Regions from separate parts of the Paenibacillus marinisediminis genome, predicted to be linked through region 1. Evidence: predicted binding sites of a transcription regulator. Region 1 holds the regulator's gene; each other region holds the start of a gene.
The links. Region 1 encodes NrdR, which represses ribonucleotide reductase genes. Its sites were predicted from a motif close to AACACNATATATNGTGTT; they were not measured.

Region 1 (10,632 bases):
CCAGTTCTAATAGATCTACTTTCGCATTGTTCGATGCCTGAATGATATCTTGCTGCACAGCTACACTAATTCTCATATTGCGGCATGCCATAATAACTCGATATCCTTCGATCGCGAATCTTAGTGCCACTGCTTTCCCAATCCCTGAGTTAGCTCCTGTAATGATAACGATCTTATCCTCCATACCAATCGCGACCTCCAATAGGAAATTTCACCAGAAACACCTTTAGACATCCTTCATCTGCATCTCATCGGATAACAAAAAAAGACGACATCTCTGTCGTCTCTAAGTTCGATATGGTGGACCGTCAGGGACTCGAACCCTGGACCACATGATTAAGAGTCACGTGCTCTACCAACTGAGCTAACGATCCATGATGTAAGGTAGAGGTAAAGTTGGTGGAACCAAGGGGGATCGAACCCCTGACCTCTTCGCTGCCAGCGAAGCGCTCTCCCAGCTGAGCTATGGCCCCACAGAATAACATTCAGCATAGATTATACTGTTCGTAAACTGCCTTACTAGTATAGCACCATCTTAAAATGAACACAAGAAAAAATTGACTTAATGATATTTAACACCTTACAGCAAGCCAATGAACAACATAAAAGCCCTCCAGTGGGAGAGCCTTGTTTCATAAGGAAATGGGCGGTTGGCTTATTACTTGGAAGAAAGGCGCGTGCCTATGAGCGTTGCGATGCACTTAAACTCATTTTCCAATTCAGGGAGGTGATCCATTCTTGCCTATTCAATTGTGCTTGCCGTTATACTCACTTGCCAGAAGATTAGTTAGAACTTAAAGCTACAGTTCCTCTTCTTGAAGTTGTATAACTATTTGAAGCCTCCCGCCCTTTTCTTGCTACCGCAGAAGCCTTGCTTGTTATCACTTTCTCCTCTTCTGCTTAACTTTATAATACCACTTTATGTAAGCGTTTGCAATATTGAATTGTAAAAATAACATATAGAGCATTTCAGTCCTTCAGCGCACATTGTCCACCCACAACTTCAAATAAATAAGCCCTCCATCAGGAGAGCTTTAATCGTAAAGATATTGGGCGGTTGGCTTCATTGCTTGAATGAAAGGCACGTGCTTAAGAGTGTTGCTCTTGCACTTCAACATATAACCCATTCGCTTCCATATGCTACTGCTTGCGGATGTAATACTGCTCACTGCTATACTTTACTTCAAGAAGTTCTGTTCTACAACCTGAATTATAGATCTCCTTCCTGTTCTCGTATAACTACTATAAGCCTACCGCCCGTATCTTGCTTCTACAGAAGATGTGCTGGTTATTACTTTCACGTCTTCTGCTTGAATTCATTATAGCACTCTGGTTAAGCGTTTACAACACCAGCCACACAAATATCACTTCTTCGCCTTACCCTAAATTACGCTCCGACAACTCGCGATTTCAGCCCGACTTGATGATCAGCAAAAGAAGCCAACCCGCAGCCCTTCCCAGGCAGCAGACAAGCTTCTTGCATCATTATTGCTTATTCATATCGGATAGAGGATGCTTGGACAACAGCCCTGTCAATTCCTTCATAAACATGTTAATGTCTTTAAACTGACGGTACACCGATGCAAAACGGACATACGCCACTTCATCTACAGGATACAGCTGCTCCATCACTAATTCACCAATATTTCGGCTCTCAACTTCCGCTTGCGCAGTTGTTCTCAATTGCCTCTCTACCTCAGACACAATTGCTTCAAGCCTTTCCACAGATACCGGACGCTTCTCACAGGCGCGAATTAGACCTCGCAGCAACTTCTCACGGCTGAACTCTTCTCTGCTTCCGTCCTTCTTAATCACGATAAGAGGTGTTTCCTCCACCATCTCAAACGTCGTAAATCGTCGGCTGCACTCTTCACATTCACGACGACGACGAATGGACTTGTTATCATTGGCTGGCCTTGAATCCAGAACCTTAGTGCCAAAGTGGTCGCAATATGGGCATTTCATCGCGGGTGTCCTCCTTTCATAAACATATATACGGTTACTTCTTGCATGTACACGCAGTCAATCCAATACTATTCGCCAAGAAATCCCAGACCTTACCTGTAATGAACTTCGAAACTTTGCGCAAAATACAATTACAAACGGCAAGGAGGTGAATAGATTATGAGCCAGAACCGTTCCAGCAACAACTTGGTTGTTCCTCAAGCAACTGGCGCACTCGAGCAAATGAAGTTCGAGATCGCACAAGAACTCGGTATTGCTATCCCACAAGATGGCTACTATGGAAACATGGCGACACGTGATACAGGATCGATCGGTGGTTACATCACAAAACGTCTTGTCCAAATGGCAGAACAACAACTTGCAGGTCAATACAAATAAAGTATAGGCATAGCAGCGGACTAAGCGGCGCAAGCTGCTTGTCCGTTGCTACTATTCATAGGCTTTTTTATATTTATCATAATAATGGAACACGCGTTGAACATACAACCGGGTTTCGTTAAATGGTATTTGTTGACTTGCCGTTTCCAGCCGCCCATCCCAGACATCGTCTCGCAGCCACTGGCTCACATTGCCGGGTCCTGCGTTATATGCAGCGACAGCAGCGATCCAATTATTATCGAATTGTTTGATTAATGAATTCAGGTACCACGTTCCAAGCATGATATTAGGTTCAGCCTCGTACTTCAGCTGTTCTAACGTCCACTGATCCTTCACCTTCATCTGCCCCATAATCCAGGTTGCCGTGTCAGGCATCAGCTGCATCATCCCTATCGCACCTTTTCTTGATTCCTGTCCAGGTCGATAGTTCGACTCTACCCGTATTACAGATGCAACTAAAAATGGATCCACCTGATAGGCTTCCGCATTCTCCCTGATCGTATCCTCATATGGTATGGGATACATCCACTTTCCCAGCCATTGCGATTGCACAAAGAGGATAAATAATAATCCCACGAGCAGCACAAGTAAATACCGCTTACGCAGTAATTTATTTTTTACATTGCTCATAACTTTACCTTTTCATTCTTCAGTCGTCTAATCAATTGCTGCACTTGCTGGCGAGTTATTTCCACATCCGTCTCATTCTGAATAACATAATCCGCCTTCGTCCGTTTATCCTCAATATCCATCTGCGCATGAAGACGCTGTTCTGCTTGCTCTACCGTTAATCCATCCCGCTCCATTAATCGTTTCAACTGGACAGCACGCGGTACGTATACAACGATCACAGCATCGAACATGCCTTCCATTCCAGACTCATACAACAGCGGAATATCTGCAATGACCAGCTTGTCCGGCTGTTCAACTGCATATTGATCCATCAGAGCAAGCATTCTCTTGCGAATAGCAGGATGTGTAATCTGTTCTAAAGCCTTACGCTCTTGTTCATCTCGAAATACGACTTCTCCCAGCCGCTTCCGATTAAGGGAACCGTCTTGCAGCAGCATGTCCTCACCGAATCGCTCTGCAATGAGTGTCAGGGCCGGACTGCCAGGAAGCACGATCTCCCTGGCAATCTGATCCGCATCAATGAGGAGCGCACCTTCGCTCACGAACATAGCAGACACCGTACTCTTTCCGGAAGCGATTCCTCCGGTCAATCCGAGCTTCATCGTCTCACCTCATCTAAGCTTACAGCAGTTTCAGAATACCCATTAACACTAGTACACAACCTGGAAGAAAGGATAGTTTCCTCATCCAGCTCCATCTCGCTGCAAACACCGTTCCAAGCTTAAGACCCAGCTTAAGAAAAGCACCGCTGAATATAGCAATGAACGATGCCGTCCATAGCGGCGGATAACCGATCATTGCCGCGCCAATGCCAGCTCCGAAGGCATCTAATGAAAGCGCCGCTCCAAGCCACGCCGCTTCGGAAGCGCTAATCGTTCCCGAACGGTCGATATCGGCGGCGGCTGGCGTTCGCAGAATCTGAACAATAATTCCTAAGCGTCTCAATTGAACTTGAAGCACTGGCGTCGGATCCATATCAACCGCAGTGTCACAAGAGTCAGCGGCCTCAGCTGCATCGCCTTTTTCCAACTCTTCACCAGACGAAGATCGCACGAACTGAACAATAGCCAGCAGCCCGATTCCGATCAAGATCAACGCCCCGCATCTGCTTGCGAAAGCAGGCGATATCCATGTCATCAACCAGCTTCCAACTTGCATGGATAAGTACAGGACAAGTCCTGAACAGAATGCAATAACTAGAACGGATATCCATGGCATTCTCATACGGCGAATACCATAGGTCATACCGACACCAAAGCTGTCCAGACTTAACGCAAATGCCAACACAATCATCGATACAACCGGAATCATCGACTCCATTCCCCTCCCGCATTGAATCCTGACAGCACGCTTTCAAGACTCATTAGATGTCGTTATCATATGGGCGGATCGGGAAATAGGTGCAACTTGTTACGGTCTAGGCTGACATATCGGACAAGTATGGGTGCCGCGGCCTCCAACAACCGTCTTCTCAATCATGCTTCCGCAGGCTGAACAAGGCTGATTCTGACGCCCGTACACCTGCAATTGGTGCTGAAACATCCCCATCTCGCCTTGTCCATTCACATAAGACTTGATGGAAGAGCCGCCAACCTCGACGGCATCATGCAAAGTGAACCGAATAGCATCATACAGCTTGTCTACCTGCTCTTCCGTTAACTGATCAGCAGGTGTCAATGGATGAATGCCAGATCGGAACAACGCTTCATCTACATATATATTGCCAAGTCCCACAATTATATGCTGATTGAGCAATACGGGCTTAATGAAGCTTCGGCGACTCTTCAACGCTTCGCGAAGCTTCTCCTTCGTAAAGTCTGCCGATAGCGGCTCAAGGCCAAGCTTGTTAAGCGGCGGCAGCACCAGCTCATCGCCAGTCTTGAACAGATGCATCGTGCCGAATTGGCGAACATCCTTATATCTTAGCTCAGTTTGATCTTCAAAGTGAAAAATAACATGTGTGTGCTTCTCTACTGGCTCATCCGCAGCATAGACGCCATAGCGTCCTTCCATTCGAAGATGGGATACGAGCACGAGTCCATCCAGCATAATCTTCAAAAACTTGCCGCGCCGCTCTACCTGTTCAATCGTATGTCCTTCGAGAGCGGCACAGAATGATTCTATTTCAACCGGACGCTGAATGATTCGTGGCAGCGTGACAGTGACGCGCTCAATTCGCTTGCCCGCTACTAACGTGTTCAGCGTTCGCTTCACGGTTTCTACTTCCGGCAATTCCGGCATACTTATTCACCTCAACATCCACTATTAACTCTTGCTGTTCATTATAACGTATTGCCGCAATGGATGGGCGGATTGGTTGAATATTACTTCGCCTCGTACCAGTTCGTACCAACACTCACATCCGCTTTGAGTGGAACAGCTAACGTTAGCGCCTGCTCCATCACTTCCGGCACGAGTCGCTTCATCTGTTCTACTTCATCCGCAGGAACCTCGAACACCAATTCATCGTGTACCTGCAGCAGCATTCGGCTCTTCAGGTTCAGTTCCTTCAGTTTCGCATCCATCTTCACCATGGCGAGCTTGATTATATCCGCTGCTGTACCTTGAATCGGCGTGTTCATCGCCGTACGTTCCGCGAAGGAACGCAGGTTGAAGTTAGATGCCGTGATCTCCGGCAAATAGCGTCTGCGTTCCAGCAGCGTCTTGACGAAGCCGTCGTGGCGCGCTTGCTTCACGATATCGTCCATGAACTTCCGCACCCCTTGGAACGCGGCAAAGTACTGCTCAATAAACTGCGCCGCATCCTTGCGCGTAATGTTCAGGTTCTGCGACAAGCCATAATCGCTGATTCCGTAAACGATACCGAAGTTGACGGCCTTCGCTTGGCGGCGCATGTTGCTGTCTACTTGAGAAGCCTCCACGCCGAACACATCCATCGCTGTCTTCGTATGGATGTCCATGTCGTGCAGGAAAGCTTCCTTCAGATTCGTATCATCCGAGATATGAGCTAGCACGCGCAGCTCGATCTGGGAGTAGTCAGCCGCTACGATGCTCCAGTCCGCTTCAGTCGGAACGAATGCCTGTCGAATCAGACGGCCTTCTTCCATGCGAATCGGGATATTCTGCAGATTCGGAAATTGCGAGCTTAAACGTCCAGTCGCCGCAATCGTTTGTCTATAATAAGTATGGATTCGCCCTGTGTCCTTGCGAATCTCCTTTAGCAAGCCTTCAATATAAGTAGACTGCAGCTTCGTCATCGTGCGGTAATGGAGAATGAGCGGAATAATGTCATGATACGGCTCCAGCTTCTCCAGCACTTCAGCATCAGTCGAATATCCAGTCTTCGTTTTCTTGACTACCGGCAGCCCGAGCTTATCGAATAGAATCTCGCCCAATTGCTTCGGTGAGCCGATGTTGAATTCAGTTCCTGCCAGCTCATAGATACGAGTCATCGTCTGCTCGATCTGCGCTGAATATTGCTCACCGAGCTTCTTTAAGCTGGAAGCATCCACTCGAATGCCCGTCTTCTCCATGCGCGCCAGAATAGCCGACAGCGGAAGCTCGAGCTCGTAGTACAGCTTGCTCATCTCGAAGCGCTCCAGATCGTGCTTCATAAGCGGAGACAGCTGCTTCAACGTACGCGCTTTAAGCGCTGCGTGACGCGCGACGACGACGGGCTCCGGCACACGGAACTTAGCTCCCTTGCCATATACATCTTCGTCCGATTGCAGCGCAGGAAGCTCATATTTAACAGCTAGCGACTGCACCGTCGCATTCGCATCGCTTGGATCAAGCACATAAGCAGCCAGCTGCGCGTCAAAATGTGTACCTTCGTACGTGATACCCATCCAGTGCAGAATAAGCTCTGTTCCATGCAGGTCAAAGCCAACTTTATGAATCCCAGAATCTCCGAACCATTCTCGAACTGGCTTAGCCTGATCGCTCAGCAGCACATCTTGGTCTATATAATAATACGACTCATCTGAAGCGAGAACGACTCCGATAAAGTCCGCTGTATGCGGGTTCTCACCATGCGACTCCAACACGACCGTATCCAGCTTAGGCAACACCTCTAGCAATTGTGCCAGATTATCTTGCGTCACGAGGACAGGCTCAATCTCAGGCTGCAAAGAAGCTTCCTCCTGTACGCCATCACTCGATCCTGAGGACTTATCCGCAAGCTTCTCGAATCGTTCCACGACCGACTTGAATTCGAGCTTGCGCAGCATCGGCAGTGCCGTGTCGGTCTGAATGCCGTAGAATGCCATCTGCTCTCGCTCCACCTCGATCGGAACCTCGCGGAAGATCGTAGCCAGCTGCTTGCTCATGCGAGCATCATCGGCATGATTCTGAATATTCTCCTTCATCTTGCCCTTCAGTTCTTCTACATGCTCCAATACGCTTTCAACTGATCCGTACTGGTGCAGCAGCTTAAGCGCCGTCTTCTCGCCCACACCAGGAACACCCGGAATGTTGTCGGAGGTATCTCCCATTAAGCCCTTCAGATCAATGATCTGGAGCGGCTTCAGCTGGTATTTCTCTTCGATCGCCGCGGGGTCATACTTCTCGATCTCCGTTACGCCCTTGCGTGTCATTACGACTGTAACGTTCTCCGATGCTAATTGGAGCATGTCCTTATCTCCAGACACGACGAGCATTTGCTTGCCTTCCTCATCCGCCATGCGTGTCAATGTGCCGATAATATCATCCGCTTCATAGCCGCTCAATTCGAACTGTGCAATCCCGATAGCTTGAAGCATCTCTTTCATGAGCGGAAACTGCTCAGACAGCTCTGAAGGCGTCTTCGAGCGACCGCCCTTATAATCCTTATAATCGCCATGACGGAATGTAATCTTGCCCGCATCGAATGCGACAAGCATATGCGTCGGCTTCTCTTCTTCCAACAGCTTCAACAGCATAGTGGTGAACCCGTAAACAGCATTTGTATGTAAACCTTGGGAGTTGGTCAGTGGCGGCATAGCGTAGAATGCGCGGTTCGCAATACTATTACCGTCAATAACGATCCATTTTTCCATATATACAAGCACCTCAATCCATTCTCTTGTACTTCATGATAGCATAGCCCGCCCCTATTGTGAAAATCCTGGTGCACAAAAAAATCCGAACAGCACTACGGCTATCCGGATTCTTAACATAACATCGATTAACTGTTCAGGTCGGGTCTTTCATTCGTTACTAAATATACGACGCTCTCGCCAATATTCGTCGCATGGTCTGCGATTCGCTCGATATAGCGGCCGACAAAAGTCAGGTTCATCGCTTGTGAAGCATTTTGCGGATTCTCTACGACATAAGTCAGCAATTCACGGAAGATTTGCCCGTACAATTGGTCAACGAGATCATCATCTTTCGCCATCTTGTAGGCTAGATCCACATTTTCCGTCATGTAAGCTTTGGTGGACTCTTGGATCATCTTCTGTACAATTTCCGCCATCCGCGGTATATCAATGAGCGGCTTCATCAACGGCTGACCGTTCATGCGCACAACCACTTTGGAGATATCGATCGACAAGTCCCCCATACGCTCCAGATCATTCGAGATACGGAATGCTACTATAATGCGTCGCAAGTCCTTCGCTACAGGCTGCTGTTTCAGGATCAGGCGTGAGCCGATATCCATAATTTTATTTTCCAGCTCATTGAGCTCCACGTCTTCCGCAATAATCACTTTCGCGCGCTCAACATCGCCCGTCTTCAAGCAATCGATGGACTCGGACAGTGCTCGCTCAACATGTCTTCCCATCTCTTCAAGCAGTTCTCTCAATTCATCCAAGCCCAAGTCAAACTCTTTACGTCTAATCACAGTACACACTCTCTCCCCTCAAGGTTCTGATACTATTGAGCATGAGACAATTTGGTTCATTAGGTTAACCGAATCGTCCTGTAATGTAGTCCTCTGTTCGCTTGTCATGCGGATTGGAGAACAGAGTCTCTGTTTCCTGATATTCTACAACTTCACCGTTAAGGAAGAATACCGTCTGATCAGATACACGTGCTGCCTGCTGCATATTGTGCGTTACCATCACAATTGTATACTTATCCTTCAATTCTTGCACTAGCTCTTCAATCTTCAAGGTCGAGATCGGGTCAAGCGCGGAAGTCGCTTCGTCCATGAGCAGTACTTCGGGGTTAACCGCTAAAGCGCGAGCAATACATAGACGCTGCTGTTGACCGCCAGAAAGACCGAACGCGGAACGTTTCAGGAAGTCCTTAACCTCATCCCACAATACTGCTTGACGCAAGCTTTGCTCCACGATCTCGTCAAGAGTTGCCTTGTTTCGGATCCCGTGCAGACGAGGTCCATACGCTACATTATCGTAGATCGATTTCGGAAATGGATTCGCTTGCTGGAATACCATCCCTACCTTCTTCCGCAATGTTTCGACGTCAACCTCGTTGCTGTATATATCCGTTCCGCCTATATCTACCAAGCCCTCGATCCGCGTTCCGATGATCATATCGTTCATGCGGTTCAAGGTGCGAAGCAAAGTCGATTTACCGCAGCCTGACGGGCCGATAAAGGCGGTGACCGCCTTCTCTGGGATCGTCAGATTCACGTTCTTCAGCGCGTGATACGTACCGTAGTATAGATTCAGATTTTCAATATTGATTAATGTATTGTTGGCGGTAGCAGTAGACATACGCTCGTCTCCTTATATGTTTTTCTGGTATTTATTACGAATGATAATCGCTGAAATATTCATTAGGACAAGGAATACCAACAGGACGATAATACCGGCTGCCGCCAACTCTTGGAAAGCAAGCTGCGGACGCGATACCCAGTTAAAGATCTGGATCGGCATAACGGTAAATTGGTCCATAATGCTTTCGGGCAAGAATGCCACGAATGTCAGCGCACCAATCATAACAAGCGGTGCTGTTTCACCGATAGCACGGGAGAGAGCCAAGATTACACCTGTCAATATACCGGAAATAGATGATGGCAGCACTGAACGCGATACCGTCTGCCATTTGGTGGCGCCTAACGCAAAGGACGCATCACGTCTTGATCTCGGAACAGCTCGAATCGCTTCCTGAGACGATACGATAATAATCGGCAATACGAGCAGCGTCATCGTGAGTGATCCGGATAATAGACTGCGGCCAAATCCAAATGTACGAACGAAGATCGTCAAACCCAAGATACCATATACGATAGAAGGGACACCTGCCAGTGTTCCAATATTCAATTGAATGAAGCGTGTTAATGCATTTTTCTTCGCATATTCTTCTAGATAAATAGCCGCACCGACCCCGAGCACGAACGACAGCGGAGCCATAATCAGCACCATATAGATCGAGCCGACTATTGCGGATTTCATCCCAGCCTTAGAAGCAATTCGTGAAGGATAGTTCGTGAATAATTGTATATCCAATCGAGATAAGCCATCCATCATGATATCGATCAGAAGCACCATCAGTGTGATAATACCGATGGAAGTCGCTACGATGAAGATAAGGTGCAGCACCAGATCTATCTTTCGCCGATTGCTAATTTGTTTGCGATTCGCATCTTGAAATATAGACATATGCTAGTACTCCTCCCTGAACCGTCTTGCGACATACTGAGCCAATATGTTGAGCAGGAACGTGATGATGAACAACAACATCCCAACTGCGTATATCGTACCGTATTCAATAGAGCCATGCGGTATATCGCCCATGCTGACCTGA
Region 2 (10,632 bases), on a different contig from region 1:
ATGTCCGAACTCATCGGTATCATCCCAGTTCTTCATGAAGATGCCGATGACATCATATCCTTGCTGCTTCAAGAGCAGCGCTGTGACGGACGAATCGACACCGCCGGACATGCCGACGACTACGCGTGTCTGTTCTGGTGGTTTATTCATGTGAGTCACCGTCAATCCTTTCTTCGATAATATTCGTATTGTAACATACGTTGTACAGATTCAGAAATAATACGTGTAAAAGAGGGCGTTCAGGAATAAACGTGGACGAAATTGCACATAACGGGTGTATATATGATAGGATATACTTGGTGGCATATAGGAATACCATGAATTTTATTAACATTATTGAGGTGTGTTTATGAAGATATCCACAAAAGGTCGCTATGGTCTAACCATCATGATGGAGCTCGCGCGCAGTTTCGGAGATGGTCCGACTTCGCTGAAAAGCATCGCGGACAAGAACCAGTTATCAGAGCATTACTTGGAGCAGCTGATTGCCCCGTTGCGCAACGCCGGACTTGTGAAGAGCATTCGCGGCGCATATGGCGGTTACATACTTGCTCAAGACCCTGAGCATGTAAGCGCGGGCGAGATCATTCGCGTATTGGAAGGTCCGATCTCTCCTGTCGACTTTACAGAAGAAGATGACCCTGCTAAACGCAACTTGTGGATGCGAATACGGGACAGCATTGCTGAGGTGCTTGATTCAACGACATTAGCTGATCTGATCCAATATAAAGATGAAGGCGATCAAGACAGTTATATGTTCTATATTTAACATCTTTATCGTGTAGAATCGAGGAATACGAATGAATCGCATATATATGGACCACGCCGCTACAACACCGCTGCATCCGGCAGTGCGCGAAGCGATGGCCTCAAGCCTAGATGTGTATGGAAACCCTTCCAGCGTACATGGAGCGGGGAGAGATGCCAAGGCAGTCGTGCGTCAGGCGAGAGACAGTATTGCTATGAGGCTGGGGTGTTCGCCGAATGAGCTAGTCTTTACGAGCGGAGGCAGCGAAAGCGATAATGCGGCAATCTTCGGCGTGCTCTGGTCACGCTGGCTGAAGCTTCAAAGAGAAGGAATCAGCGATAAGAAACCGCATATGATCACGACTGCGATTGAGCACCATGCGGTGCTGCATGCTGCGCAGCAGGCGGAGCGATTAGGCTTTGAAGTTACTTATGTGCAGCCGGATCAGACAGGCTTCGTCCGACTAGAGGACATTGAAGCTGCCGTGAAGGCAGAAACATGCCTGATCAGCGTGATGTATGCGAACAATGAGGTAGGCACGATCCAACCGATTGAAGCTATCGGCCGCATGGCGCGGGAACGCGGCATCCTCATGCACACTGATGCGGTGCAGGCGCTAGGGATAGAGCCTCTTCATTTGAACGAGCTGCCTATCGATTTCGCCAGCTTCTCTGCGCATAAAGTGAACGGTCCGAAAGGGATCGGCGCTATGTATTGCAAGCATGGGGCGGAGTGGGAACCCTTCATCTACGGGGGCAGTCAAGAACGCAAACGGCGAGCCGGTACGGAAAATATTGTCGGTATCGCTGGCTTTGGCGCAGCTGCAGCACAGGCCTATGAATCACTTGACGCGCGGCTAACTACCATTAGAGAGGTTCGTGCCGCGCTCTGGAACGGGTTGAAGTCGCTGCTTGGCGATCGCGTCGTGCTGAACGGCGATGAAGATCACAGCGTGCCGCATATTTTGAACGTTAGTATACTAGATGTGCCAACTGAAACGATGCTCATGAATCTGGACATGCTCGGTATTCAAGTATCCAGCGGCTCGGCTTGTACATCGGGTTCACTAGAAGTATCTCATGTTCTTCAAGCGATGAAGCTTTCTGCTGAACGGACGAGCACCGCTGTTCGATTCAGTCTCGGAATGGGCAATACTAAGGAACAAGCTGAAGCAGTTGTGAAACATATAGAAACCATTGTTTCGCGTGTGCGTACAAGAAATTAGCTGGATAACATCTTGTTCGGACAGACGCAAGGAATGGGACACATACTTCGCTTCGCAGCAAATTCGCGGCATATCTGATGAATGGAAGAGACGACAATCTTCGCTCGTTTGATCATCATGAACAGCCACGAGGAGGCTTGACCTTGAAGTTGCTCGAATTAATAGGCCTTCCGGTGTATGATATCGAAACCGGTAAGCGATTGTCCAAAGTGAGGGATATATGGTTGTCAGAGCAGTGGGAGATTACTCATCTGGAATTAGAAGGACGGACCATATATTCTCGTACCATACCTGTTGTCGCGTGGGAGCATGTGGTTGCATGCGGAGAAGAGACCGTTATGCTGAAGAGCCAAGAGCTCGTTCATAAGGTGAAGGGGAACTCGACAGAGCAAGCTCGAACCTTCCTGCAAGGTCCACACCGAATTAAGGAATTGCCAGTCATCACAACTGAAGGAAGCCAGCTTGGAAGAGTGGCAGATGTTTATTTTCAGCCGCAATTGGGCAATACAATAACAGGACTGGAAATAACAGACGGATTGTTGTCCGACCTGTTGGAAGGTAGGATACAATTCGAAGGGACAGGCCTTATGGGGACGGACGCCATTATCGTGACCTGACACGATAGGAACTGAATCACGTCCATGAAGTCTGTTTCGCTAGACGGCAGTTCAAATCTATAGTGGATGGACGGAATGGTGAGAGTATGCGATGTCCGAATTGCAATTCTAAGGATATTGGCAAGATTGGTTCCCATCAGTTTTATTGCTGGGGCTGTTATATTGAATTATCGGTGAACGGTGATAAGATGTCGGTGTTTCAAGTGGAGGAAGATGGAACGTTAAGTTCGTTAGATGATCTCTTCTTCGGCGACGATTGGGCATCTTCTGCGTCTCCTGGGTTTACGGAGTCACAAGCAACATCTTAACAAAATGTTCAATAGGATTAGAATTGGACTGTGTAAGCGCCAATCTCACTCTGCGGAGCGGGATAGGCGCTTTTTTTGTTTTGGCTGTGACATAATACATATTGTGTCGATGGTTTATTGTAGATACTATATATTGTGTTATTAAAGAGGGGGCGGCGATTAGTTTGGGACATAGAACTTCAACGGCATCTGCATTGCATGATGAATCCATGCAGTATATACATAGACCACAGCCTAGAATTAAGAAAGGCTCAGTAACCATGTTCAGCAGTCCTGAACAGGAATTATCAGCCTCATTAGATCGTATTCTGGATGGAACAGATCGCGACCTTATGCGGGAGAATGCGAATGTGGACGGATGTTCTCCAATGGGCATCATGGGGAAAATGGCGAGCGAAAGCTCGCGCTGGTACGCGATCAACCATCTTCTCAGCGATGAAGCACGTCAAGCGATGGAAGCGAATCTATTGTATCCGCATGATCTGGATTTCTACGCAACGGGAACGACGACATGCTGCCAGATTCCGCTCGGTCAATTGCTGCAAAGCGGCTTCAATACGGGACATGGTCATATGCGCGAGCCGCAGGATATTAAGAGTGCATTGGCACTCGCTTCGATCATATTGCAGGCGAATCAGAATCAGCAGCACGGCGGACAAGCATACCCGATGTTCGACTATGATCTGGCGCCTTATGTGGGCAAGACGTTTAACAAGCACTTTGCTTATCTAAGCTCACTTCCGCTTGGCGAGACGTTTGATAGAGAAGCAGAAGCTTGGAGACTTACAGAACGAGATGTATATCAAGCTTGTGAAGCATTTATCCATAACGCGAATTCGATGCATTCACGCGGCGGCGGTCAAGTGCCGTTTATCTCGATCAATTACGGAACGGACACTTCTCGCGAAGGACGACTTCTCATTCGTCAGCTGCTGCTTGCGACGCAGAGCGGATTAGGCAATGGCGAAACGCCGATCTTTCCGATTCAGATCTTCAAGGTCAAGTCCGGGGTTAACTTTGAGCCCAGCGATCCGAACTACGAACTGTACCAGCTTGCGCTTGAAACGACTGCGCAGCGGTTATTTCCAAACTTCGCGTTTCTAGATGCATCGTTCAATGCGCAGTACAATGATGGCACAGCCGAGAGCGAAGCCTGCTACATGGGGTGCCGTACAAGGGTAATGGGCAATGTCAACGGAGCGGAAACGGCTATCGGTCGAGGCAACCTGTCTTTCACTACGCTGAATCTTGTGCGATTAAGCCTGCTGTCCCGTGACACGAATGACTTTATGCAGCGCTTGGATAAGCTGATTGACATCGCGGAGCGTCAATTGCTTGAGCGGATGTCCTATCAGGCATCCAGACGAGCTGGTGACTTCTCCTTCCTCATGCAGCAAGGTGTCTGGAGAGGCAGCAAAGAATTGAAGCCTGATGATACGCTGCATGAGGTGCTGAAGCAGGGGACTTTGAGTATCGGCTTCATCGGCCTAGCAGAAACGCTATTCCAATTAACGGGCAGCCACCATGGTGAATCCGAAGAAGCGCGGCTGCTTGGAATGTACATCGTCAAGCATATGCGTCAGCGGATGGATAAAGCTGCCGCGCGTACAGGACTTAATTTTTCGCTGATTGCTACACCAGCTGAAGGGCTGTCCGGTAAGTTTACGAAGCAGGATCGCGCCGCATTCGGCACCATTCAGGGAGTGACAGACCGGGAATACTATACGAATTCCTTCCATCTGCCGGTATATGCGAATGCGAGAGCTTACGATAAGATCCGCATAGAAGGACCGTTTCATGAGCTGTGCAACGCGGGGCACATCACATATGTGGAGCTCGATGGCAGCGCTCGTTCCAACCCGCAGGCGCTCGATCGAATCGTGCGCGCGATGGCTGCGAGCGGCGTGGGCTACGGCTCAATCAATCATCCGGTTGACCGCTGCCGATGCTGCGGTTATCAAGCGGTGATTGAGGATGCTTGTCCTGCCTGCGGCGCGGACTCCGAGCATATTGAACGGATTCGCCGCATTACAGGTTACTTGGTCGGCAGCATGGATAAGTGGAATTCGGCGAAGCGCGCGGAAGAAGCCGAGCGAGTGAAGCATCAATGAGCCTGCGCGTCATGTCCATCGTCCACGACAGCGTCGTGGACGGCGAAGGACTTCGCTCCGTCGTCTTCTTCAGCGGCTGCCCTCACCAATGCCCAGGCTGCCACAATCCGCAGTCATGGGCATACAGCGCGGGAACGCCCATGAGCGTAGAAGAGGTGGCAGCGGAGCTGTTGTCTAATCCGCTGACCGATGTAACGCTGTCTGGTGGAGAGCCCTTTATGCAGGCCAGGCATGTGAAGCGCTTGGCCCGTATACTGCGTGAGCATGGGCGCCATATATGGGCGTATACAGGCTATACCTTGGAGCAGATACAGCAAATAGGCAATAAAGATATGCTGGACTTGCTCGCGGAGATTGATGTGCTGGTAGACGGACCATTTCAGCTAGAACACAAGTCTCTTGGGCTTGAGTTCCGCGGCAGCAGCAATCAACGAATATGGAGGATGAAGCAGGCGAACCAATCGGGTTAATTTTTCAATAGTTAACATATACTCTACTGTGTGATGCATGTCCGAACGTGGGGTGTGGGATAAAGGTGGAGCGACTATTTAAAAATCGTCTGTTTGTCTATGGTATATATACGCTGCTTGGGCTAGTAATTCTCTATATGCTGTATCTGCTTCGGCCGGTTATCGGCAATGTTTATGACTTTCTGAAGGCGATACTAGCACCGTTTCTTGTTGCAATGATCATAGCATATGTGCTGAACCCGATTGTTACGCTCTTGAATGATCGCAAGGTACCGCGCACGATCGCGGTGCTGCTTATCTATGCGGTGTTCATTATATCGATTACAGTCATTCTGATGAACATTATTCCGATGCTGATCAAGCAGCTTGAGGAATTAAACGCTCAGATGCCGCAGCTTAATGCAAAGGCGGAGGATATCATTGACGGCATTAATCAATCCTCGCTGCTTCCGTCCTCCGTTCGTTCCAGTGTGTATGAGTGGATCTACACGATGGAGGGTCGTTTAGGCATTGCGATGTCCGAATTCATGAACAATATCGGAGCCACGCTGAACTTTCTGTTTATTGCACTGATCGTGCCGTTTCTCATTTTCTATATATTAAAGGACTTTGATGTGTTTGAGCGGTCAGTCATTGCCTATGTGCCGAAGAGTCATCGCAAGTATATGGTCATGATGTTTAAAGATATTGATACAGCGCTCGGCAATTACATACGCGGGCAGTTTATCGTTTGCGTCATTATCGGTGTGCTGGCTTACATCGGTTATACCGTAATTGGCATGCCATATGCGCTTCTGCTGGCTTTATTTGTAGCGATATTCAACATTATCCCTTATCTCGGTCCGTACTTTGGCGCGGCGCCCGCGCTCATTGTGGCGTCCACGATATCCGTTAAGATGATGATCCTCGTTGCAGTTGTCAATACGCTCTGTCAAATACTTGAAGGCAATATTATTTCACCTCAGGTTGTAGGTCGAACGCTGCATATGCATCCGCTCGCCATCATCTTTGCCCTGCTCGTAGGAGGGGAGATCGCGGGAGTAATCGGGTTGATTCTAGCAGTGCCGGTCTTCGCTGCGTTGAAGGTTGTGCTGCAGCATCTGTTTACTTATTACATATGGAGAAAGACGACATAACCATAAGATAAATATTGATTGATGTCGATTCTTTTGATTAACTGTCACCCTTTGTAAAAGGGTGCTTTTTTTATGTCAATCACGCCATATTGGGTAAGGTACTTTTTTCTTAAATTGGAATTAAGAGAGAAACTTATCTCGCCTTCACAGCGTCAGGTGTATATAGAGGAATTGGATTTCATGAATTGAAGGAGGAGCTAAACTTGAAAAAGACGACAGCATTGTTACTAGCCTTTACCCTGATGTTGGAAGCCGCTTCTGCGACGGCGTATGCTGAGGCTGCTGTCAATATGAATGCCAATCATGGCAGGGCGGAGAAAGCACTGAAAGCATCCACCGTTGTTGCATTAGATCCTGATACAGTTAAGCGTGCTCCGGTGCTGGAGGAAATGTACCCGGCTAATGGCGCGACACAAGTAGCGACAGATTCGCTGATCAGCTTTACATTTAGTGAAAATGTCAGTAAAGGCGGGGGCAATCTCGTTATTCGTGACAGCAACGGAAACGTGGTTGAACAAACCGACGTAGGCAGCAAACGAGTATCGGTAGATGGAAGCTATGTGGAGTGGGTGCTGCGCAATAGATTAGAGGCTGGCAAAACGTATAGTGTTCAGTTGGATAATGGAACATTTGTAGGCAAGCGAGGAGAATTCCAAGGACTGTATGATGCGAATCAGTGGAGGTTCACGACTGCTGGTGTGCAGAAGGCTCCTGAGCTGGTAAAGCTCGTTCCGGCCAATGGTGAGACACAAGTAGCGGCTAATGCGGATCTGCAGCTTTATTTTGATGAAGAGGTATGGAAGAACACGGGCGAGATCCTGCTCATTAATGTAACACGCAATACGCTCGAGGAACGGATTCCGATTACTTCTGATCAAGTCACAGGCAGCGGTACGAAGGTCATTAATATCAATCCTAATATTACGTTTAGAAGCGGCGAAGTGTATGGAGTTACTGTTACGGATGATGCGCTCCGAGACGCGGACTATATGGCATACGCAGGCCTAACTAATACCAACGCCTGGAGATTTACGGTGAAGGCTTCCGCGGATACTACCGCACCTGTACTGCAGCAGGCTCGTATGGACACCTCAAAGAAGATTAGACTCGAATATAACGAGAATTTGAGAGAAGGCTCTGTGCCGCCAATCTCTAACTTCCTCGTATACGTAAACGGCGAGGCGCGCGCATTGAAGAGCACCGCAGTTACGGGGAAGGCAGTGGACATCGAGCTTTCGAGCGGTGTTTCTGCTGGTCAGATTGTAATATTATATTATGCACCTCAACCAGGTACACGCATGATTGAAGACAATGATCGCAATGCCGCAGCAGCCATCTCCGGTATTCAGGTGAAAAATGATATGGAGGTTACTGCTCCGAAGGTGACTGACGCAACGTTCTCAGGTGCGCGTGTTACGTTGCAGTTCAATGAGCGGCTGGCGAGCGTATCCTCATCCGCTGATGAGCAGTTTACGGTGTGGGTAGACGGCAAAGAGAAGAGCATTCGCCGCATCGAGCATAGCGGCTCGCAGGTAACGTTAGTCATGAGTGAGTCGATCGCCTCCAATAAGTCGGTGAAGATTGACTATACACCAGGCAAATATCCGCTTCAAAATGAAACAGGCAATCCGCTTCAGGCGTTTCGCGATCGTTATGCGCGCGGCGGCAACGATTCAACAGCGCCCGTGTATCAGAAATCAACCGTTAGCGGCAATAAATTGACGATTCAATATAATGAGGCGCTGAAGACGGACAGCATTCCGCTGCGCAGCCATTATTCCGTGCTCGTCAACAATGCTGCCCGTTATGTGGATAAAGTGGAGATTGTAAACGATTCGGTCGTGCTGACGTTGAATTCCGCGGTAAACAGCTCTGACAGTGTGCTGCTCTCCTATGTTCCTGGTGAGCCGCGGCTTACTGATTTGTCTGGCAATGGAGCGGCAGCTTTCTCATTTGCTGTTGTCGCGAATAGTTCAGACAACACGGTTCCTGTTCTGAAGCAGGGCGTCGTGAAGAATGCGATCATCACGCTCCAGTTCTCGGAGAAGCTGAAGCTGGCTAACAATACTTCTCCGCTCGGAAACTTCTATGTGTTTGTCGATGGCACGAATCGATCGATTACATCGACATCCTTGAATGGAGACACAGTGACATTGACACTTGAATCCGCGGTGAGCTCTGTTGCAAGCGTTAGATTAACGTATGCGCCTGGCAACAATCCGCTGCAGGATGAGAGCGGGAATCGTGTGGAGCTTTTTGCGGACTACGGTTTATCGAACCAGACAGACGGCTCCGTTGGGCTTCCAGCGGATGTAAAGCAAGTGCCGTATGATTGGTTCCTGGAGAACGGCATGTACTACCTGGAGACAGCGGCAGCCAACACGAGCAGCGATCGTTCACGTTTTGGAGAATCGATCAAGAAATATACGCTCCAGGAATCGAAGTTGAAGGAAGCGCTGCGTTACGCCGTGCGCTATGGCAGCAGCAAGCACCTGATGTTTAACGTTCCAACCTCCGAGAAGGCGGCGATGGTAGCTGTTCCGGTCAATGTGCTTGACGATATTCGTCAAGAATCCAGCAATGCTCGTTTCTCGGTACGCTATGGCGATGTACTGTACACGCTGCCGCTTGATACTTTAGATACCCGCGATATCAAGAAAGACTTTAGCTCCAACTCGTCCGTGTATCTGCTTATCCAGCTGGAATCCGCAGGCTCTGTGTCGAAAGGGTCTGAGCTTGTTAGAGAAGTGCGGTCAACAGGCGGTCAGATGAAGGCAGCGCCAGTTGACTTCTACTTATCGGCGTACACCAGCTCAACGAATACGAAGTCGGTAACTGCGAGCTATGAAGCGCGCTTCCGCACTTCGAACAGTCTTGCAGGCGACCGTTCAACCGTTGTCCGTTACGATGAGGGAGCCGACCGCATTCAATATGTGCCAAACACATTGAAGCAGAGCGGCGGCACATCCGTATTCCGCTTGATCAGCAGCGGCAATGATATCTACGCAGCCGCAGAGCGCAAGCGCAGCTTCTCGGATACGAGCTCGCATTGGGCGCGCGCAGCGATCGAAGAGCTTGCTTCGAAGTATATCATCGAGGGCGTATCGAGCGATCGCTTCGCGCCGAATGATAAGCTGACTCGCGGACAGTTCGCTACCTTGCTTGCGCGCTCGTTCGGGCTTCCGGGTGATGCTGACGCTGCTAGCCGCTACCGCGACATCGGTTCATGGCATCCGATGGCAGCGAGCATCGGCGCAGCTACGCGAGCAGGCATTATCAGCGGCTACGAGGACGGATCGTTCCGACCGAACGATAATATCACTCGTGAGCAGATGGCAGTGATGCTGGTGCGCGCTGTGGAAGCAGCCGGTCAGAAGGCGCCTTACGACAGCACGGCATTGTCGAAGTTCAAGGACCGCGGCAGCATCAGCAGCTACGCACGCGAAGCAGTCATTCAAGCTGTATCTGCTGAGTTCATCACTGGTGTGAACGCGAATACGTTCGATCCGAAAGGTGAAGCAACACGCGCCCAAGCGGTCGTTATGCTGAAGAGATTGCTGGAGCATGTTGAATATTTGACAAGGTCCTAATCGAATGATATTATTGGTAAACCTATAATTGATCACTCTTCAAATCGATGAAGAAACCGAGTAGGCTGAAGCCCAGGGCCAGAGAGACGATTCCGTGCGGTTACCCTGTTGATCATTCCTTATAAGGGATGGGATACAGATGCTGCTAGGCTGAGAGAATCATCCCCTTGAAGAACTGCCGAAGGCTAGTTTCAGAGTGTGAATGTACTTCACCGGGTCGTACCCGTTATCAACGCTGAGGCGATCGCCTGGATGCTGCACAGCTGATGATTATTGCTGGCTCGTATCTGATTAGGTGATAACTAGGGTGGTACCGCGATTATAATCGTCCCTGTATATACAGGGGCGATTTATTTTTATATAGGGGTATTACGAGGAATTTCGTAATAATTCTACATTCAGGAGGCTCTTAATACATGAAAGCTAG
Region 3 (10,632 bases), on a different contig from region 1:
AAAATAATGGGGCTAAGCAATTAATCATAATTGCTTAGCCCCATTTATTATTAATTCAAGTTGGAATTTCACATTTCATAATAGGCAACTATCGCCTACTCGCTTAACTGCACTTACTGTATCCGCAATTTGCGCAAGTCTTGCATCCTTCCACGTTCAGGAGCGCTGCCGCGCCGCAGGATGGGCACAGGTCGCGCGATTGCACTTCGCCCTTCATCGCGATATTCGCAGGCGCGATGGCCGCTGCAATCGGTGCAGGCTCGATGATGTGATGATCGTGGTCGCCATGCTCAGCAAGGTGAGTCTCAAGCGCCTTCGCTACGGCATCCGCGATGGATTCCACGCGGTTCGCGCCGAAGCCGATCGCGCCGGTGCCGCCAATACCCTTAAGGTGCTTGATCAAGAGCTCAACCTTGTTGCCATGATCTCCATAGCGCAGGAACAAGGAGCATACGCGGCCGAGCGCTTCCGCCATTGCAAATACATCAGAACCAGCCTTACCAACGTTGAGGAAGATCTCAGCTGGTGTGTGATCATAATCGTTAATCGTAATATAAGCCATGCCGAATGGCGTATTGATCTTATAGGTTGCCCCGCGGAGCACTTGCGGACGGCGCAAGTAGCTGCTGCCATGGCCAGTCGGTGCTGGCACAGCTGGAGCTGCTGGAGCTGGTGCAGCAGCAACTGCTGCTTCAGCCTTGCCTTGCTCTGCTGCTTCTTCCTTCTTCTCGTCCTTGTTCTCCGTCGTCAACACTTGTACATCGCGGCTGCCGTCACGATAGATCGTTACCCCTTTACAGCCCAGATCGAATGCCAGCTCATACAAGCGCTTCGTATCTTCAACTGTGAAGTCATTCGGGCAGTTCGCTGTCTTCGAGATCGAGCTATCGACCCAGCGTTGGATCGCAGCTTGCGCGCGGATATGATCCTCAGCGGACAAGCTCATCGCAGTCACGAAGTAATCCGGCAGTTCTTCACCTGGGTGCGCGTCAAGCCATTCTTGCGCAATCGGCACAAACTGCTCATCGAAGCCTAGACGGCTCTGACGGTAGAACTTAAATGCGAAGTAAGGCTCGATGCCGGTTGAAGTTCCAACCATCGTTCCTGTGGAACCTGTAGGCGCCTGTGTAATTACGGTTACGTTACGCATACCTTGAGCGCGGATAGCTTCACCCACTTCAGGGTATGTCTCTACGATATTTTTCATAAAGCCGCTCTGCAGGAACTTCTCATCGTCAAACGCCTTGAAGGAGCCCTTCTCAGCAGCGATCTCAGAAGATGCCAGGTAAGATTCACGAGCGATAAAGCCATATAATTTATCAAGGAATTCTAATGATTCCGGGCTTCCGTATCGAATATTAAGCTTAATCATCAATTCAGCAAGACCCATCGATCCGAGACCGACACGGCGTTCTGTTTGTTGATTTTGTTTATTTTCTTCAAAATGATATGGAGTCTTGTCGATTACATTATCTAAGAAGCGCACCGAGTAGCGCGTAACTTTCGCGAGTTCATCCCATGCCACATCTTGATTCTCTTCATCATAGAACTTAGATAGATTAAGAGCAGACAGGTTGCAAACGCCCCAGCCTGGAAGTCCTTGCTCACCACATGGGTTCGTGCAAATGATCGGGTTGAAATACCAGCTGTTCGACATCTGATTGTAGTATTCCATAAACACAACGCCCGGCTCAGCCGATTTCCAAGCGGATTCAATGATAATATTCCAGATCTCGCGAGCTTTAACTGTACGATAATGGATAACTTCCTTACCCATCTGCTTCCACTTATCGAGGTCGCCGTCCCACAGCTCATCGTACTCTGGATCTGTCGTATCCGGGAACACAAAGTCCCAATCCAGATCTTCTTTTACAGCCTTCATAAAGGCGTTGCTGACGCACACAGACAAGTTCGCATTCGTTACTTGTCCCATCGTCTGCTTAACCGTGATGAAGTCCATCACGTCCGGATGCCAATCGTTCATCATCAGCATGAGCGCGCCGCGTCTGCTGCCGCCCTGCTCTATTAAGCCAGTTGTATAGCTAAACAACCCACCCCAGGATACAGCACCGCTGGAAGAGCCGTTAACACCCTTTACAATCGCTCTGCGCGGACGCAAAGATGACAGGTTGATACCAACGCCGCCGCCGCGAGCCATAATTTCAGTCATCTCAGACAAGGTCTGCATAATGCCGCCACGGCTGTCCTTAGGTGAAGGAATAACGTAGCAGTTGAACAAAGTCAACTCTTCGCTTGCTCCTGCTCCAGCAGCAATACGGCCGCCAGGTACGAGCTTCCAATCATCCAGCACATAGCGGAATTTCTCTGTCCATTCGAGCTGCTTCTCTGCGGTTGTTTCTACTGATGCCATCGCGGAGGCTAAGCGGTCCCACATTTCTTCTGGCGTTTTCTCGATCGTAAGGGTCAATTTTTCAGTTGTGGACTGCACGATATCACCACTGCGCAGCTTGACGGATACATCCCGTCCATTTCTTGCTACAACTTCCCCAACTTCCTTCGCAGGAAACTTCGGATCGTCTTTCGTCAATACCAGTACAACATCTCCAACCTTAGTATTGTTTGTATCCGCATCTTTCCAAGCGTAACGATCTAGAAATATTTTTTCGCTTAAACCTTCCAAACGTTGTTTACGCACCGTTTTCAAAGAAAACAACCTCCCGATTCATTTAATTCGACAACTCGCACACAGTGCTTATTTAACACTAATGTATGTAAACACCACAATATATAGTGTGCGAAAATCATTTTACTATACTAGATATAGAAACTCTAATGGTTAATCGTGTAATTTCATCGAAGAACTGCTCAAGATTCAGGTCAAGCTATTATTTTCTCTATGAATCTCGTTATTTTAACACATTGGCAATTTGACACATCGTTAGAATAGCTGTTCTGTTTTGAAAGTCCTATATAGAGCTGTGTATAGACCCGTCCAACATTCCCCAAACTACATATACACTGTACATCCATGTGGAGGGAGGTCCGTAACGTGAATCATAACACAACTAACAATTTTACCGATGAGCGCATCCCCTTCCAGTTTGACCGCAATTGGCTCGAAGAGATGCAGGCCCGTATCGACCGCAATGGCCCCTGGGACGATTGGACATTGTTCCAGCTTGCCTATGAAGCGGAGCAAGCCAAAGTCATTCACCGCTTCGACGAACTTCAGTGCTTAACCCATCTCAGCCAAGTAGAGCCGCTTCCCCATCAATTAGAAACCGCGCAGAAGGTTCTGCATGAAATGCGCGGCCGCGCGATATTGGCGGATGAGGTTGGCCTTGGAAAGACGATAGAAGCAGGCCTCGTCGTCAAGGAATATATGATCCGCGGGCTCGTCAAACGAGCGCTTATTCTCGTTCCGGCTTCACTTGTACTGCAATGGGTACGTGAGCTGAATCATAAATTCGGCATTCCCGCCATCGCGCAGAAGAAGGCATACCAGTGGCAATCAGACATCGTGGTAGCCTCTATGGATACGGCAAAGCGCGAACCGCACCGCTCCATCCTGTTGGAGCAGGAGTACGACATGTTAATTATTGACGAAGCTCACAAATTAAAAAATCGCAAGACGACGAACTATCAATTCATTACTCAGCTGCGAAAAAAGTACTGCTTGCTGCTTACCGCCACTCCTGTACAGAATGACATGAATGAGCTGTACAATCTCATCACCCTGCTCAAGCCTGGACAGCTTGGCGGACAAGGAGATTTCAGCGCCAACTTCGTTGCGGAGAAGCGCGTGCCTAAGAACGAATCCGACCTGCAGCATGAGCTGTCCAAGATCATGATCCGCAATCGGCGCGGCGAAGGCGGCGTTCATTTTACCAAACGCATCGTGAAAAATATTCCGCTAACGCTGTCGCCGGAGGAACTGGCCCTATACCAAGGGGTAACTTCCTTCATCCGCGACCAATATCGAACGGGCGGCGCAGATGTAGGCAGCGCCTTCTCACTCATTACGCTGCAGCGTGAAGTATGCTCCAGCCGAGATGCTGTATTCCTCACACTTGTCAACCTAGCGAAGAAGCTGCCTGAGGATTCACCCATCCGCGATCGGATCTGGGATCTGGTTGACCTAATAAAGAGCATCACGGCGAATACGAAAGCAGAAGCCGCAATCGAGCTGATCCGCGATATGAACGAGAAAGTGATTCTATTTACCGAGTATCGCGCGACACAAGAGTACCTGCTGCAATATTTTCGCAAGCATGGTCTCGTAGCGGTTCCTTATCGCGGCGGTATGAATCGCGGCAAGAAGGATTGGATGATGGACCTGTTCCGCGGACGCGCTCAAGTGATGATCGCCACAGAGGCAGGCGGAGAAGGCATCAATCTTCAATTCTGCCACCATATGATAAACTTTGATCTGCCGTGGAATCCGATGCGAGTGGAACAGCGTATAGGACGCGTTCACCGACTCGGTCAGACCCAAGACGTCAAGATCTACAACTTGTCTACGCAAGGAACAATCGAAGAACATATTCTAAATCTGCTGCACGAAAAAATCAATATGTTTGAAATGGTAATTGGTAGATTGGATATGATTCTGGAGCGATTCGAGCAGCAGGACAGCTTCGAGAAGAGCCTTTCCCGCATCCTGCTCGAAGCGGACAACGAGGACGACATTCAGACTCAGCTGCACTCGCTGGGACATTCCTTGAATTCCATACGGAATGAGCTTCATGAAGAGGTGAACGCGGAAGAGGGCGACAACGCCCTGCAGGCGTTCATCAATCGATTCGGATCTCAAGCAGAAGCGTAACGACTGCGGCAGTGCCACCAGCCGCAATAATGAGGAGGCAGCACAGCATGAACACCGAGCAGGTCACGAGCTTCGTGATGCGCTATCTAGAAGCAACGGGGTGTCACATTATCGAGAAAACGCCCGTCTACGTCACCGTCAAGCTCTCTGAGCAGGCGGATCGGGCCCTGACCAATCGCCCGTATTACTGGGGCTTTGTGGACCGTACCGGAGCAGAAGCGGAAACGATGCGTTTCACCTTCGTATTTGAGCCTGCAGCCATGCCTGTAGAGCGCGGGCCGGTCAGCTATGTCACATCACCCGCCGCGGCTCCTCCAATGCCGCCACAAGCCGTACAAGCCGCTCAGACGACTGATCAGGAGTCACCTGTTCAAGATGCGCCGCCCGACTCTATTCTGCATCGTTACTTCGGGGTGGCTCCTGCATTTACGGGAGGGGGCGGCGGCATCGGACGCATACCTCGGGAAGATGTCAATTATGGAAGCCGGCGCTTGGACCAGCTGATGCAGGCCGCTCGCGAGCACGGACGCTTCCACATGCTGTTTGACCAACAAGCATCTACAGGCTCTCCTGAGTCCGCTGCGCGCGGTACACGGCTGTCTAAAGCATACGAGCCATGGCTGCTGATCAATCTTAAGCTTGAATTTGCCTGCGACTTGAAACGTGAGGAGATCCATTCCTTCGGCATCTCATGTGTCTCCGGTCGAGTGCTCGAACGCTTCATGGAACGGTTGACGCATCGTGAGCTGACTCCTAAGCTGCCGCCGCATGTCCATACGATGACGTGGCGGTATTCGATCGAACAGCTCGTGGATATCGTCGAACAAGCGGTCAGAATCCAGATCGAGCCTTATGATATTGATTGGGCAATTGACGCAAGTGAGCGATTGGAGGACGAAATGGCGAGGTTAGCCTCCTACTACGAGCCGCTGCTGGAACAAGAACAAGAACAAGGACAAGGACAGGAACAAAAAAAGCCGGCACCCGCTTCTACAGGAAAACGCACACAAGCGATTAATAACGAACCAACGTCAACTGAGGACGAACCGGAAGCTGTCAAGCCGTCTCAACTTACGCTGCGAGAGCAATATGAAATGCGGCAGAAGGAGATTCGCTGGCAATTTGAACCGCGAATTGTCGTTCAGCTGATTAACTCGGCTATCGTTCATCTTCCCTTTGGAGATGAAATGCTTACTACATAAGGGGGAAGAACCAGCTCGAATCCTGTTGTTATCGTGTGTTATGAGCAATTGCGCCACATTACGGCAAAAATAGAATGAATATTTTGTTCCTCTCATCCCCTAAAGTGACAGTCTTTTATAGGCTTGTCCCATACAATGAGTGAAATGGATTATTTCGGGACATACCTATATTAAAATGTCAGTTGAGGTAGAGGTGAGATAGAAATGAACCGCTCAAAATGGATGAAGCCGCTAATTCAAATCGTCTCGGCAGCCGTGTTAACTTCAACGCTGTCTGCCGGGATCTCCTTTCTGATCATTGCAGGAAACGACTCCTGGAAACAATCGCACAAGCCTTCGCATGCCTCGATGTCTGCGCAAGTATCCAACAATAAGCTCGATATCGTTCTAGCAAGCGCGCCAGTCCGTCCGAAATCCTCAGCAACGAGCAGCATCCAGCAAGCCGTAAAGGATGCGATCCAAGCTCTATCCCAGCATGAGCCCTTTACTTCATGGAAATATGCAAACACTAGCATTCAGCCGCTCGGTCCAGGCACCCACGGTTGGATTATTCACATCACGTCGCAGAAGAACAAATCACTTGGTTATTTGATCATCCACGCGACGGAAAACGGCGATTATTCTCTTACGGAATATGGTACAGGCGAGAACTATCCTTTCGCGCAGCATACGTTGGACAACGCTTTAGCTTCTTTAGACCTGAACGATCAGAAGTCGGTCATCATTACTCCATATTACGTTCAGCCATTGTTAACGGTATGGAAGCTAGAGCATGAGTCAGACGTACAATGGATAGAAGCCCAATCAGGCGAGGTGCTGCCGACACAGAACGATCAATGGATGAAGATGGCTCCTTTTGTTACAGCCAAGCTCAGCACGAGCGGCGGCATGACCACAGATCATGTTCTATTTCAGACTGAAGACTGTTCACTTACAGCGCAAGCGCCTTCCAAGCTTCAGTCATTCGATCCTTATGATCAGATTGGTTGGATGGATGAAACACGCAGGGTCGAAGGTGAAACCGCTCAGCGATTGCTGAAGCAATGGCAGCCCTTTAAGGGTTCGAAGCAGCTCGTATACGTTCAGCGCGTAGAAAGCAGCGGCACATTCGACACGGCGATGAACTTCCCATACGCGGTTGTAGGCGATCAAGTCTGGAAGGATTCCAGTAAGAGCGCCGCCGAAGCTAATATTCGATACATCGCCGTACAGCCAACAGGCGAAGCGAGTGTGCGTTATGTATCCGAAAAGAGTATTCTACAGCAAGGATATCTGTCTCCAGTTCGCCCACTCGTTCCATAGCTTCCTATGTCACCTTCAACAGCATTGCAACATAAAAAATCGCCCTCCATTAACCTGCGCTTTGCTGCGCGGCATGATGCTGGGCGATTTTCTTGTTCTCGTTTACGTCATTTTGGTCCATTTTCGATTGCGCATTCGGTCAGTGATCCGTACGATTACATGCTTCATAGGCTTGCCAGCTTGTCCAATCCGTCCAGCCGTCATCTTCATGCTTAATGGCATTACTCCAAACCAGCGAACAGACCACTGTTCCTTTTTGCGCACCTTTTGTTCTTTGCGAGCTTCCTTTGGTGTTTCCATATATGTGACTACTTGCTCAGTAATGTATTTAATCAAATCATCACGTTTGCTCTTGCTCATCATGCACACCTCACATTTATTGATTTACTACTATTGTGAACGACCGTCCGCCCTTTTAAACACGTTTCCAGTAAACCGATAGCATGTCGAATGCTTGGGTTGTACAGGCTATTATTGAAGTCAGTATCGGAAATGAGGTGCGATCCATGAAGATGCACAGATCATTAATCCTTCTAATGATATGCCTGTGCTTGATGGATATTGGATTGCTTCCAGCTGCAGCTGCAGCAGAACCGGCTCAACTGGAGCAACAACACAGTAGCGGTCCGCCAAATTCAGACACCCAACTGTTCCCTGCCCCACTCGTATTAATTGATGCAGGGCACGGCGGCATCGATGGTGGAACCAGCTACCAGGATGTATTAGAAAAACACATCAACTTGGCTATAAGTCAGAAGCTGTATTTGCTTCTTAAGAGCAAGGGTATTCCCGCGGTGTTGAATCGAACAGGCGATTATGCACTAAGCGATGATAATCGCTGGTCTGCTTCGCGTTCACGGCATCTCCGAGATCTTGCTCAACGGTATCAGTTGAGTAAAGAATTGCCGGTAAGTATATATGTCAGCATCCACGTCAATTGGAACAAAAATAAGAACTCCCGCGGTGCAGTCGTGCTGCAACAGGAAGAGGGACGCAGCCATTTGCTAGCCACTACGATCCAGCAACATCTTAATGCCTTGTATGGCAAGCGAGCTGCTCATGCAGTGGAAATAGGCAATACCTACTATTTGCTGCGGAAAGTGAAGCAGCCCGCTGTCATTGTCGAAACTGGCTTTATTAGCAATTCGATCGACCGTGAGCTGCTGACTTCCTCGCGCGGACAAGCTGCAATTGCACAGCGAATCTGTGACGCATTAGAGCATTACCTGCTGTTATATCATTGAGTGTACAATGGAGGCGGCGGATTGTCCTTCAATTCAGATACGCGAACGAACTGAATATGCTGCTGGGCGGAAGGAATGACACGATGCAGCACCGCCGAAGTATTAGCGCCGCCTACTCCTACATGGCCGATAACGACAAATGGATTCTGTTTGTTCAACAGCTGCATGACCTTCGACCATTGTTTCGATACATGCGCTTCCGTCACTTTATCGTCGAGAAACAGATGGTTGTTAATGACTGGCACACCCAGTTCTCTGCCTACTTCACCTATAACGGAGCGATAATTGGTACGGCTGTCGAGAAAGAACATCCCTTTCTCTTTGCAGACCTTTAACACAATGCGCATAATTCGTTTATCGGCAGTTACCTTGGAACCCATATGGTTGTTCATCCCGACAGCATGCGGGACGTTGTCAATCGCTTGTCTGACCCGAGCCTCTACCTCTTCATCGGATTGATTGACCATAATAGCTCCCGGCCCGAGCCACTTTGGATGAGCTTGCATTGGCTCCATCGGCATATGTACGATGACATCGTGTCCGTAGCGATGTGCCGATTCGGCATCTTCTTTTGTCGTTTGCATGAACGGCATAACCGCTACCGTAATTTTCACTGGCAATTGCAGCATCTTCTCTGTTCCAACCATCCGATTGCCAAAGTCGTCAATAACAATCGCAACTTGCTTATTGTGTTCAGGAATGGATCGCTCAGGATTTGCCAACACTGGATGAATAGGCACTCCTAAGCTTGCTGTCAACGCAATGCATAAGATCATAATCACGAAGCATCGGGTTGTACGTTGTCGAAATACTTTCATCATTTTCATGAGACTCGCCTTCTTCAACTAGATATTCTAGGACAGCCCTATTGGGCTGAATCTACCCTTTAATATGCACCAACATTAGGTATCATCATGCAGTCGCATAATAATATGTCAGTTGGAATTGACAAGCTAGAGCAAAAGCCCTAAGATGTTAAGTGCGCAAAATTTGTAGAATGAAGGTGATTATGACAATGTCTTATCAACCGATTGTGAAACATAAGAGACTATCCGAAGCCAACTTAGACCGAAATATGAACTTGGGACAGATAGTTGTCACCCTTCAAGACGGTACTCAACTTCGAATCATCAACAATAACGGCACGAAGTCGATCACTCGCTTGTTGACGAAACCCTGCCCGATATGCCGAAAAGATTTCTTCTGTTCTTGCTTTGACAGCTATGTTGAAAGCATTGACGAACAGCTAGAAGAGATGGACTGGCAGAAGCAATAAAGCGATCATGACAAATCCCCCTGAAACGCTCCGGATACTAGTCCGGGTCAGTTCAAGGGGATTTTTCATCTGAGCATATCGTTATTGTGTCCGATCATCTTAATCCCATACATCCACCACTGGATGTCCCCTATACACCTGAGCTAGATGCTCTCCGTTCATGTTTTTCACCATAGACCCGGATTTCCCCATTGCCACATGCGTTCAAGAACTAATTCGATAAACAGCAGTTGACTTATTGGAAATAATACCCTATATTTTATACATAACCATTTGGTTATATGTTAGGAGGAAGAGCATGGCTGACCTATACCGCGGGATATCGGATCCGATTCGAAGAAGAATCCTGCAGATGCTTGCTCAAGGCGAGCGGAATCAGAGTGAGCTTGTCCAGTCCTTTACGATCTCCCAGCCAGCTATTAAGAAGCATCTTGCAATTCTGCTTGAAGAGGATCTCATCTTAGAGCGGAAAGACGGAAAGTACCGTTGGTACCGACTGAATGGACCTGTGATGCAGCAATGCTACAGGCAGCTTCAGCAGGATCTAGGATTTATGATGGAATTGAAGCTTACCCAATTCAAACACTATGTAGAGGAGAATACGAACGATGAATGAGCCGATTACTTCCGTTAAACGCAGCATCATGATTCATGCGACACCAGAGCAAGCTTGGACCACCCTTACGGAGCCTGCAGAACGAAACCGATGGGAAACGAATCAATGCGAGCTGGAGCTTGTACCTGGCGGTGTTATCCGTCTCGATTATGGTTGGGGTGTCACGTACGGCGGAATTGTGAAAGAGCTTGAACCGAACAAGAGAT

Region 2: a site for NrdR is predicted at 3,021-3,038, ahead of ACXX53_RS09630 (anaerobic ribonucleoside triphosphate reductase). Genes of this name have one in related genera too.
Region 3: a site for NrdR is predicted at 2,739-2,756, ahead of ACXX53_RS15810 (adenosylcobalamin-dependent ribonucleoside-diphosphate reductase). Genes of this name have one in related genera too.

The regions. Positions count from the first base shown of each region.
Region 1 is NZ_JBTGUH010000001.1:325,843-336,474, forward strand. Features, by position in the region: gene ACXX53_RS01555 (SDR family NAD(P)-dependent oxidoreductase) at 1-184, opposite strand, end outside; tRNA gene ACXX53_RS01560 (tRNA-Lys) at 299-374, opposite strand; tRNA gene ACXX53_RS01565 (tRNA-Ala) at 398-473, opposite strand; gene nrdR (transcriptional regulator NrdR) at 1,486-1,965, opposite strand; gene ACXX53_RS01575 (small, acid-soluble spore protein, alpha/beta type) at 2,125-2,343, shown strand; gene ACXX53_RS01580 (lytic transglycosylase domain-containing protein) at 2,395-2,973, opposite strand; gene coaE (dephospho-CoA kinase) at 2,970-3,578, opposite strand; gene ytaF (sporulation membrane protein YtaF) at 3,598-4,296, opposite strand; gene mutM (DNA-formamidopyrimidine glycosylase) at 4,387-5,217, opposite strand; gene polA (DNA polymerase I) at 5,301-7,973, opposite strand; gene phoU (phosphate signaling complex protein PhoU) at 8,102-8,761, opposite strand; gene pstB (phosphate ABC transporter ATP-binding protein PstB) at 8,826-9,599, opposite strand; gene pstA (phosphate ABC transporter permease PstA) at 9,612-10,487, opposite strand; gene pstC (phosphate ABC transporter permease subunit PstC) at 10,491-10,632, opposite strand, start outside.
Region 2 is NZ_JBTGUH010000003.1:43,963-54,594, forward strand. Features, by position in the region: gene mnmA (tRNA 2-thiouridine(34) synthase MnmA) at 1-150, opposite strand, end outside; gene cymR (cysteine metabolism transcriptional regulator CymR) at 350-769, shown strand; gene ACXX53_RS09615 (cysteine desulfurase family protein) at 801-1,973, shown strand; gene ACXX53_RS09620 (PRC-barrel domain-containing protein) at 2,117-2,590, shown strand; gene ACXX53_RS09625 (hypothetical protein) at 2,677-2,898, shown strand; gene ACXX53_RS09630 (anaerobic ribonucleoside triphosphate reductase) at 3,159-5,009, shown strand; gene nrdG (anaerobic ribonucleoside-triphosphate reductase activating protein) at 5,012-5,479, shown strand; gene ACXX53_RS09640 (AI-2E family transporter) at 5,545-6,615, shown strand; gene ACXX53_RS09645 (SwmB domain-containing protein) at 6,819-10,205, shown strand; gene alaS (alanine--tRNA ligase) at 10,622-10,632, shown strand, end outside.
Region 3 is NZ_JBTGUH010000007.1:6,662-17,293, reverse strand. Features, by position in the region: gene ACXX53_RS15810 (adenosylcobalamin-dependent ribonucleoside-diphosphate reductase) at 104-2,665, opposite strand; gene ACXX53_RS15805 (DEAD/DEAH box helicase) at 3,086-4,786, shown strand; gene ACXX53_RS15800 (YqhG family protein) at 4,834-5,988, shown strand; gene ACXX53_RS15795 (hypothetical protein) at 6,193-7,290, shown strand; gene ACXX53_RS15790 (YqzE family protein) at 7,393-7,650, opposite strand; gene ACXX53_RS15785 (N-acetylmuramoyl-L-alanine amidase family protein) at 7,797-8,534, shown strand; gene ACXX53_RS15780 (divergent polysaccharide deacetylase family protein) at 8,528-9,361, opposite strand; gene ACXX53_RS15775 (hypothetical protein) at 9,550-9,810, shown strand; gene ACXX53_RS15770 (ArsR/SmtB family transcription factor) at 10,109-10,426, shown strand; gene ACXX53_RS15765 (SRPBCC domain-containing protein) at 10,419-10,632, shown strand, end outside.